2 linked regions of the Solitalea lacus genome follow. The protein of the gene in region 1 binds, or shares a complex with, the protein of each later gene. Links are inferred from orthologs where the notes say so. Each region holds a gene or a part of one and is shown on either strand. Other genes may lie near its edges.

What was found. The genes of interacting proteins can lie anywhere in the genome.
Region 2: the proteins of dnaG (region 1) and dnaB are in contact, whole or in part, in a crystal structure (PDB 2R6A), measured with the Geobacillus stearothermophilus proteins. The link is inferred for Solitalea lacus from one-to-one orthologs. Residues at the interface, in WP_049624496.1 of Geobacillus stearothermophilus: Lys456, Leu457, Leu458, Pro459, Ala460, Asn463, Ala464, Leu467, Leu535, Leu536, Ile537, Ala538, Gln544, Glu545, Asp548, Tyr549, His552; in WP_033016901.1 of Geobacillus stearothermophilus: Ser13, Glu15, Ala16, Gln18, Glu91, Leu92, Asp94, Ala95, Val96, Pro97, Thr98, Ala99, Ala100, Asn101, Tyr104, Tyr105, Ile108.

What each region holds. Positions count from the first base shown.
Region 1 is NZ_CP091740.1:766,617-772,095, forward strand. What follows is about bases 1-2,962. They hold dnaG (DNA primase), read left to right. Parts: upstream 1-495; coding sequence 496-2,430; downstream 2,431-2,962. Other genes in these bases: L2B55_RS03235 (hypothetical protein), read left to right, coding at 1-375; upp (uracil phosphoribosyltransferase), read right to left, coding at 2,445-2,962. Outside these bases: more of upp, read right to left, coding at 2,963-3,089; excinuclease ABC subunit UvrB, read left to right, coding at 3,235-5,265; L2B55_RS03255 (peptidoglycan DD-metalloendopeptidase family protein), read right to left, coding at 5,339-5,479. UniProt on the Escherichia coli protein: RNA polymerase that catalyzes the synthesis of short RNA molecules used as primers for DNA polymerase during DNA replication.
Region 2 is NZ_CP091740.1:2,430,615-2,436,073, forward strand. The notes cover bases 1,509-4,450. They hold dnaB (replicative DNA helicase), read right to left. Parts: upstream 3,801-4,450; coding sequence 2,217-3,800; downstream 1,509-2,216. Other genes in these bases: chrA (chromate efflux transporter), read left to right, coding at 1,509-2,152; rlmB (23S rRNA (guanosine(2251)-2'-O)-methyltransferase RlmB), read left to right, coding at 4,155-4,450. Also shown: L2B55_RS10320 (electron transfer flavoprotein subunit beta/FixA family protein), read right to left, coding at 1-444; L2B55_RS10325 (tetratricopeptide repeat protein), read left to right, coding at 567-902; more of chrA, read left to right, coding at 947-1,508; more of rlmB, read left to right, coding at 4,451-4,913; L2B55_RS10345 (mannose-1-phosphate guanylyltransferase), read right to left, coding at 4,974-5,459. UniProt on the Escherichia coli protein: The main replicative DNA helicase, it participates in initiation and elongation during chromosome replication. Travels ahead of the DNA replisome, separating dsDNA into templates for DNA synthesis.

The DNA.
Region 1 (5,479 bases):
ACGGCCATCTTTGAGCCTGAAATGCGTAAGTATTACGACTATAAATTCTTTAGCGGAACTTACATGGGTAACCTTCCTGTTTACAGGTTTAAGTGTACTGCCAAACCTGAGTATGTCAATTCAGATAAGGTTATGATAAAAGAATTAACCACCATTTTTGACAAGCGAACTTTTCAAATTGTAGGCCGTTACATTGATATGAGCTACGATAACATGGCTTTTAGTTTTGATGTTAAGATGAATATTGAAATGAATTACGTTAATGATGACTTATTGCCGGTTCGCATCAGCTACAACGGAAACTGGGATGTGCCTTTTAAGAAAAAGGAAATAGCAGCTTTTAACGTAAAGCATTACGGGTACAATAAAAAGTAGCTTCAGTAAGTATTGTTTGTTTGACGCCAAACAATGAAAGCCACAGGCTGAATATTTTAAAAGCCAAACACTTAAAAATCTGATAAAACTTAGCAACTTTGCAGCAAACCATCAAAAGCATTGATTACAAAAGATACCGTAGATAGAATTATGGATGCTGCCGACATTGTGGAAGTGATCGGCGAGTTTGTGAATCTTAAAAAAAGGGGAGCTAACTACGTTGGACTGAGTCCTTTTGCCAACGAGAAAACTCCTTCATTTACGGTTTCTCCGGCTAAACAAATTTTCAAAGATTTTAGTACTGGAAAAGGCGGCAGTGTTGTCACCTTTTTAATGGAACTGGAAAAGTTTAGCTATCCGGAAGCGCTTAAGTGGTTGGCCAACAAATATCAGATTGAAATAGAAGAAGATCGCAAATGGGAGGAATCTCCTATTAATGATGAACGTGAAAGTTTGTTCATTGTGAATGAATTTGCGCGTAACTATTTTTCTGAAACTCTTTTTGATCGTGAAGAAGGAATCAATATAGGTCAAAGCTATTTTAAAGAGCGTGGTTTTCGGGAAGAAACGATGAAAAAGTTTCAACTCGGCTATTGTATTGATCGGTGGGATGATTTTACACAAGGTGCTTTAAAAGCCGGGTATAATGAAGAATACCTTGTTAAAACGGGGCTAACCATTAAAAAAGATGATGGGAAAGCTTTTGATCGCTATAAAGGTCGGGTGATTTTCCCAATCCACAGCCTTACAGGGCGCGTTATTGGTTTTGGTGGACGTGTTTTAAAAACCGGTGATAAAACTGCCAAATACGTAAACTCACCTGAGTCGTTAATTTATCACAAAAGCCAGACGCTATACGGTATTTATTTTGCCAAGAATAAAATACGTGATGAGGATAATTGTTTCCTGGCCGAAGGTTATACCGACGTTATTTCACTTCATCAATCGGGTATAGAAAATGCGGTTGCTTCCTCGGGAACCTCTCTCACTGTTGAGCAAATCAGGTTAATAAATCGATTTACCAAAAATGTAACCATTTTATATGATGGTGACGCTGCCGGTATTAAAGCTTCTCTGCGCGGAATTGATATGATTCTTGAGGAAGGGCTTAATGTAAAGGTGGTGTTATTTCCAGATGGACATGATCCGGATTCTTATGTGAAAAGTGTCGGAGGAACAGCCTTCAGAGAGTACGTTAAGGAAAATCAAAAAGACTTCATTCTTTTTAAAACATCAATACTATTACAAGACGCTAATAATGATCCGCTAAAACGTGCTGAAGTTATTCGTGATATTGTTGAAAGTATTGCTAAAATTCCGGATAGCATTAAGGCATCTGTTTTCATTTCAGAAACCAGTCGTTTATTGCAGGTGGAAGAGCGCATTTTGCTTTCTGAGCTGAATAAGCTTAAGCTTAAAAATGCTCAGGCTAAAGAAAAGCCTCCCCGCTCAGATAATTTTCCACCAGATGAACCTTCGCCAGAAGAATTGTATGGACTTGAAATACAGGCGCAGGTAAAAGAGGAAATCTCAGTGAATAATGAGGACCCTCAGGAAGAAGAAATTGTACGATTGCTGGTTAATTATTGTGGAGAAGTTTGGGAAGAGGATTTGACAATCGCGCAGTTTCTGATACACGCTTTGGATGACATTGAGTTTGGTAATGCTTTATATGGTACTTTTTTTGAAGAAACCCGTTTTAAAGTAAATGAAGGAGAAGTTATTGATGAGCGTTTCTTCATACATCATCCTAATAATGAAATCAGAAATCTAACGGCAACTCTATTAACATCGCCTCATTCATTGAGTGAAAACTGGGAGAAAATGCATGAGATTCCTGTCCCCGATGAAAAGTCGAAATTAAAGCAGGCGGTGTTAAGCGCTGTGTTTCATATAAAAATGCGTAAGGTAATGCGGTTGATCAAAGAAAATCAAGAGAAGATGAAAACTGCAACAACTGATGATGAGATCATTGCTCTGCAAACATTGCACATGCAACTAACGCAGGTTAAAAAGGATATTTCTCAAGAATTAGGGGCGGTAATTTTAAAGTAATTTTAAACTCATTACTAGAGTTTTTCTCCAAAGCAAAGGTCTCCGGCATCTCCCAGCCCCGGAACAATGTAAGCCTTAGAGGTAAGTTCCTCATCAACGGCGCCAAGCCATAGGAATGCTTTAGGCAGGTTAGATCTCACATGAGAGATGCCTTCAGTGCTTGCAATAACGCTTACCAAATGCAGCTCCTTAATGTCAAAACGGGCAAGTAACTCTTTGCAAACAATCACCATAGACTGACCGGTTGCAATCATCGGATCAGAAACGATTACTGTTTTATCGCTGAGGTCAGTAGTTGAAAAGTACTCCATTTTTATCTCAAAGTCATTGTTTTTTTTTGCTTTTCGATAAGCTGAGATGTAACCTGAATCGGATTTATCGAAAAAGTTCATCAGGCCCTGGTGCAATGGAAGGCCAGCCCGAAGTATGGTTACCAGTACGGGGAATTCAGTAAGCAATGGGACTGATGCAACACCAAGCGGGGTGATAACTTCTTGCTCCTCATAGGACAATTTTTTGCTGATTTCATAGGCGAAAACCTCTCCTAAGCGTTCAAGATTTCGTCTGAAACGCATCCGGTCATTTTGAATATCAATATGGCGCAATTCAGCCAGAAACTGATTGGCTATAGAGTTGTTTTTGCTAAAAACAGTAATCATAATGAGTGATGTTTTATCTAAGATAACGAAAATGGGTCGAAAATATAATGCTTAATTCGGTTATATGGAACCTAAACAATAAAAGAACAAAATCGTTATAAACCTTTGTGAAGTGATAAGCTTCTTCTGGTTATATTTGAATTACATGAAATTTCAACTCACCTCAGCATATTATCCTACCGGAGATCAACCAGAAGCAATACGCCAATTGGTTGAAGGCGTTAATGCAAATGAACAGTTCCAAACTTTATTGGGAGTTACCGGCTCAGGAAAGACATTTACAGTAGCAAATGTAATTGCTCAAACACAGCGGCCAACACTCATATTAAGTCACAACAAAACCTTGGCGGCTCAGCTTTATGGAGAGTTTAAGCAGTTTTTTCCGGAGAATGCAGTTAATTATTTCGTTTCCTATTACGATTATTACCAGCCGGAAGCTTATATGCCTACAACTAATACCTATATCGAAAAGGATTTGCAAATAAATGAGGAGATTGAAAAGCTGCGGTTACGGACTACTTCTGCGCTGATGTCGGGAAGGAGAGATGTAATTGTAGTTTCTTCCGTTTCGTGCATTTACGGTATGGGTAATCCAGAGGATTTTGCCAATTCAGTATTTCGCATTGGAGTTGGTACGCGTATTAGCAGAAATGCATTTCTGCATCGGTTGGTAGAAATTCTGTATTCAAGAACCACCGCTGATTTTCGTAGAGGTACATTTAGGGTCAAAGGTGATACTGTGGATGTGTATCCGGCTTATGCTGATTTTGCCTATCGGATTTCATTTTTTGGTGATGATATTGAAGAGCTGAGTGTAATTGATCCGATTTCAGCGAAAACACTTGAAAGAATGGAGCAGTTGGCTATTTTCCCCGCCAATTTATTTGTTACTCCCAAAGATAAAATGACCAAAGCTATTTGGGCTATTGGTGAGGAATTGGAGGTTCGAAAACAACAGCTATTTGATGATAAACGCATGCTGGAAGCTAAGCGCCTGGATGAACGGGTGAATTATGATCTTGAAATGATGCGTGAATTGGGTTATTGTTCCGGTATTGAGAATTATTCCCGCTTTTTTGATGGCCGTAAGCCTGGAATGCGCCCATTCTGCTTGCTTGATTATTTTCCTGATGACTTTTTATTAGTTATTGATGAAAGCCATGTTACAATTCCCCAAATCAGGGCGATGTATGGTGGCGACCGTTCACGCAAGCTTTCTTTGGTGGAGTATGGCTTTCGTTTACCTGCCGCATTGGATAACAGGCCATTGAATTTTAATGAGTTTGAAAGTCTAACCCATCAGACCATTTATGTGAGTGCTACCCCAGGAGATTATGAATTGGAGAGGACCGAGGGTGTTTATATAGAGCAGGTAATCAGGCCTACCGGCTTGCTCGATCCTGTTATAGAGGTTCGACCGGTGCAAAACCAGGTTGATGACCTGCTTGATGAGATTGACAAAACGGTGAAGAAAGGTGATCGAGTGCTGGTTACCACGCTTACAAAAAGAATGGCCGAGGAATTGGCTAAGTACATGGCAAAGCTGAATATTAAATGTAGGTACATTCACTCAGAGATAAAAACATTGGAACGTGTAGAGATCTTACGCGGGTTGCGTTTAGGAGAGTTTGATGTTCTGATAGGTATCAACTTGTTGCGTGAAGGGCTGGATTTGCCGGAGGTGTCATTAGTAGCCATATTGGATGCAGATAAGGAAGGGTTTTTACGTTCTGATCGCGCCCTGATACAAACTATTGGTCGAGCTGCTCGTAACGAGGATGGTCGAGTAATTATGTATGCTGATAAGATTACCGATTCTATGGATCGGACTATCAATGAAACCATGCGCAGGCGTGAGAAACAGATAAAATATAATGAAGCCCATGGTATAGTGCCGCGCACAGTGAAAAAAGAAAAAGCGGCCATTATTGAGCAAACATCGGTGATAGACTTTAGAGGAGGTGTTCAGCAAGCCTATGTAGAAAGTGAAATTCCTACACTGATATCCGACCCAATTGTGGAATATATGAGTAAGAATGAGCTTCAAAAAGCTATAGAAAACACTCGTAAAGAAATGATGAAGGCTTCTAAAGAAATGGATTTCTTGCTTGCTGCCAAGCTAAGAGATGAGATGTTTGCATTGGAAACATTTATGAAGGAACGCTTTGAAGTATAGTAAATGGTCTCAGGGTCTTTGAAAACATAAAGGCAACCCCATGGTTGCCTTTATGTTTATATTCTTTAAGATGCTATTGGAATTGAATTAGCAGGGCCGGGTCAGGGCAATTGGCCAAGTAAATTCCCCTTTCTGATAGTTTACAAACACCAGGGTAATCACCTTTAAAGCTCCCCATGTCTCGAATCAGTTGAAAATGCAAGTGAGGAGGCCA
Region 2 (5,459 bases), 1.7 Mb from region 1 along the record:
TCCATTTAAATCTATTTTTTTAATAATAGAAATAGATGGAATTGATAAAAACTCACCAACCATAGCGGCCACTTGTGAGCCATTATAGTCGATTGATTCCCGGCCGGTTAGGATGAAGTCATAACCACCATCCTTCGCAACATTAGCAATTTGTTTTGCCACAAAATACGCATCACGAGGTGCCGCATTCACTCGAATAGCATCATCAGCTCCAATTGCCAGTGCCTTTCGAATTGTTGGCTCAGTAGAGGAGTCACCAACGTTAATTACAGTTATTGATCCTTTACCGCCTTCACATAATTCAATTGCACGTGCAAGAGCAATTTCATCATACGGATTGATGATGTATTGTACTCCAGCAGTATTGAATTGTGTATTGTTGTCCGTAAAAGCTATTTTTGTTGTTGTGTCCGGAACGTTACTTATACAAACTAGTACTTTCATAAAATTAATTGATTGAATTAAAAAAAACTTATGCATGCATACAAATATATAAAGCAAATTGTATTTTACTAATTTTGCATGCATTGATTTTGTAAAAATACCTAAAACCCTAAATTCTCAAAATGCAAATTTCTCGTTTGGAGCAATTACAACGTTTTTTAGAAAATGAGCCTAATGATTCATTTTTAAAATATGCAATCGCAACTGAATATTTAAAGTTAAATAATACAGATCTAGCTCTACAATATTTTACCGAATTAGTAAATACCGATGAAAACTACGTAGGTACTTATTACCATTTGGGCAAACTTTATGAAAAGCTCTTAAGAAAAGACGATGCAGAGGTAACATACAAAAAAGGATTAATAATTGCCAGAAAAGCAGGCAATTTTCACGCTGCATCAGAACTTCAACAAGCACTAAATTCAGTTTTGGGTTTAGATTATGAAGATGAATAGGCTATAAACAAGGAACTTACTTCTATTTATTAAAATATAATACGTTGACGGCTAAACAGTTTCTTTTTTTAGGTGATGTAATAAAATATACCTTAACTGCTTTTGGTGGACCTCAAGCCCACATAGCCATTATGCTAAAAGAGTTTGTGGAGAAAAGAAATTACTTAAGCGAACAAGAACTTCTTGAACTTAATGCGTTGTGTCAGGTTTTGCCAGGACCTGCTTCAACACAAACTATTACCGCTATTGGATATAAAATAGGAGGGTTATGGTTTGCCATATTAACCTTTTTAATTTGGCTATTACCATCGGCTTTGATGATGGCAATAGCAGCCATATTATTTGTTTCCTATTCCTCAAAAATTGAAATACCAAAATTATTACAGGTAATAGAGCCTATGGCTTTAGGTTTTGTAGCCTACGCAGCTTTTATTTTTGCATCAAAGGTTATTAAAAGCAAGCTTACATTTACTTTAGCTGCAGTAGCTTTTACATGTTCCATGTTACTTAAAAATCCTTTTGTTTTTCCATTCATGTTCCCTGTTTTGGTTCTATTTGGAGGCTATATAACTTCACGAATTAATACAGACGATGAAGAACGTGATTTAAGCGAAAAACTGGTAATTAATGTTAATAAGAATAAGGTAGCCTATTTCTTTGGAATCTTGATATTCTTTGCCTTGATGGGGGCAATAATTAACAGAACGTCTTTTTTTAGCTTACCTGTTCGTTTATTTGAGAACTTTTATCGGAACGGCATCATAATTTTTGGTGGCGGACAAGTATTGATACCTTATATGTATACTGAGTTTGTTGAGTTAAAGAAATACCTCACCACACAGGAATTTTTGTCGGGATATGCATTACAACAAATCATCCCAGGACCGGTATTTTCATTCAGTTCCTTTTTGGGTGGTATGGCTATGAAAAATTCGGGAATAATGGGGCAACTACTTGGTAGTTTTGCTGCGGTATTAGGTATCAATTTGCCTGGATTGATTTTGATCTTATTTATTGTTCCCTTTTGGAATGACTTAAAAAAGATTACCCGAGTAAAGAACTCAATGGCTGGTGTTAACGCTGTTTCTGTTGGATTCGTTATTGCAGCCTTCTTTTTATTAGCCAAGCCTATTGATATCAATTATTTCTCTGTAGCAATAATTGTAGTTACCTTCACATTATTACGGTTTACTAAAATTCCTGCTGCAATAATCATGCTTTCGGGATTATTAATAGGATTATTTCTATAAATATAATTATTGTAAAAAAGCCTTTGAATAGGGTTCAAAGGCTTTTTTTATATTTTTTTACTTATTAAAAAGGTGCAAAATCATCACCTCCTTCATCAAATTCATTCATTTTTGATGGGCGGATAATAAAGTTTTGTGGACGTTCGTCATCAAAGCCGGCAGAAGGAGAGAGGCCAGCAGAGGCACTTAGGTTATTTACATCAAAACTGCTGAAATCAAAATTATCCGGATCTAAATCCTGGTACTTAATGTATTTTCCAACAAATTTTAAAGGAACATTTTCCAATGAACCGTTACGGTGTTTAGCAATAATTACCTCAGCAACACCTGCAGTTGAACGACCGCTCTCATCCTGAGTGAATCCATAATACTCCGGACGATATAAGAAAAGTACCATATCGGCATCCTGCTCAATGGAACCCGATTCACGTAAGTCGGAAAGCATTGGCTTTTTATCTCCTCCACGGGTTTCTACCGCACGGCTTAACTGAGAAAGTGCAATAACCGGAACACTCAGCTCTTTAGCAATTCCTTTTAATGCCCTTGAAATACCACTAATTTCCTGTTCACGGTTACCTTTAGCATCACCAGAGCCATGCATAAGCTGAAGATAATCGATTACGATCATTTCAATCCCGTATTGCTGTTTCATACGGCGAACCTTTGCTCGTAACTCAAAAACATTTAGGGCTGGAGTATCATCAATATAGATTGGGGCTTCAGCTAGTTTACCCACTTTAGAGTGCAATTGTTGCCACTCATGCGGAGCGAGATTACCTTTTTTAAGTTTTTCAGCCTCAATCTCGGCCTCTCCGGCAATTAAACGGTTAACCAACTGCACAGATGACATCTCAAGGGAAAAAACTGCGACTGGAAAATTAAAGCCTACAGATGCATTTCTAACTGCACTTAAGATAAACGCGGTTTTACCCATGGCCGGACGAGCCGCGATAATTACCAAATCAGAACGCTGCCAGCCGGAGGTTACTCGGTCTAATGCCGTAAAACCTGAAGGAACACCTGTCAATCCATCAGTTTTATCTTTCAGTTTTTCAATTTCCAGCACTGCCTTTTTTACCAAGTCCGACATGTTTTCGGCATTTCGGCGCAAATTTCCTTCTGTAATTTTGAACAGGTCACTTTCCGCTTTATCCAATAGCTCGAAAATATCAGTGGTGTCCTCATAAGCCATATTCACCGTTTCTGTTGAAATTTGAATAAGCTGGCGTTGAAGATACTTTTGAGCAATAATACGGGCGTGAAACTCAATATTGGCAGCTGAAGCTACCCGATTGGTTAATTCAGTTATGTAAAAGGCACCACCCACCATTTCTAAATCACCACTTTTACGTAACTGATTGGTCACCGTTAAAATATCTACAGGCGAAGACTCGCTGTAGAGGTCCATAATGGCTTTAAATATTTTTTGATGGGAATCTTTATAGAAAATTTCAGGACGAAGGAATTCGATAACTGACGTTAAAGCATTCTTTTCAATCATTATCGACCCTAAAACGGCTTCTTCAAGTTCAACGGCTTGAGGCTGCAATTTACCACCTATTAATGTTTGGGGCATTTTACGAGCCGTAGTACGCCTATCGGATTTACTTCTCGAATTTCCGTTTGTTTCAAAATTATCTAAACTCATACTTAATTACACGAAGGTAGTTTTAACGGTTGTGGCGACAAATATATTTACTTATCTCCTTTCATACAGTTCAAATTTTTAAACAGCCAAATCCGTAATCTTAAATCTAATTGAAAACGAGCAATATAGAACTGTGGACTTATTAACATAAATTGTTGGTAAATGAATTAAATGTTAACAATACCGTCTCTGTTTGTCTAAAAATCAACTTTTTAGTATTTTCAAGAGCTATGTTGATAACTATTTTAATGTGGAAAACCTTTGTGTATGCATAGTATCGAGGCTAAAATTGTTTAAAATTTAAATGGCAGATATTCAGAGAATAAAATAATTGATTCGTAGTTTTGCGATTCCATGAGAAATTTTGGCATAGTTAAAAAAGAAACCAACGAGTTAATATTTGGCATTCGGGCTGTAATTGAAGCAATTACGGCAGGTAAAGAAATTGAAAGTTTATTCATACAGAAGGGCCTAGCGGGTAATCTCTATGCAGAGTTACGATTAGTCATTGCTGAATATGATGTCCCGTTCCAGTTTGTACCTATTGAAAAGCTTAATCGCTTAACCACCAAGAATCACCAGGGTGTTGTCGCATTTATTTCACCTATAAGTTACCAAAAAACAGAGCAAATCGTCCCTGAAATATATGCTCAAGGGAAAACGCCTCTCTTACTTATTCTTGATAGGGTAACGGATGTACGAAATTTTGGCGCAATTGTTCGAACAGCTGAATGTTTGGGAGTTGATGCGGTAATTGTCCCTGCACGAGGTTCGGCTCAAGTAAATCCCGATGCAATTAAAACTTCAGCAGGAGCATTATTCAGAGTGCCAATTTGCCGTGAAATGAAATTGAAAGAAACACTTGAGTTTTTAAAAGATTCAGGACTTCAATTAGTTGCTTGTACAGAAAAAACCGATAATTTATTGACAGAAGTTGACTACACGGGTCCAACGGCAATAATAATGGGTTCAGAAGAAGATGGAATATCACCTGAATATATGAAATATTGTGATGCAAGGGCTAAAATTCCAATGTTGGGAGAAATTGCTTCGCTAAATGTTTCCGTTTCAGCTGGTATAATTTTGTACGAAGCAGTCAGACAAAGAAAATAATTTTGATATATAAATGATGAATTATAAATGGTTTCAATCATCTATAATTCATCATTTAATTTAAAGGTACTTTTCTCCGTAATTTTGCTTTACGTCAGCCACTATCTGTTTTATTTCCTGTTCTTCGCTTTTTTTGCAAATCATTAGTACGTCGTCTGACTCAACTATGATATAACCGTCCAAGCCTTGTAAAATCACCAGCTTATTAGCATCAGTTCTTACAATACAGTTGGCTGAATCATACATCATTACCTTATCTGTATCAATTACAACATTTCCAACGTAATCCTTTTCTTGCTTAACTTCATAAACCGAGGCCCATGTTCCCAAATCACTCCATCCAAAATCACTTGGTCGAACATATACATTGTCAGCCTTCTCCATTACACCATAATCAATTGAAATATTTTTACAACGCATATACGCTGTTTTTATAAAGTCAGTTTCTTTGGATGTGTTGTAAAAGATTTTACCCTCAGTAAAAATCTCGTTCATTTCGGGCAAATATTTATGGAAAGCATTTAAAATTGTTGGGGCATTCCAAAC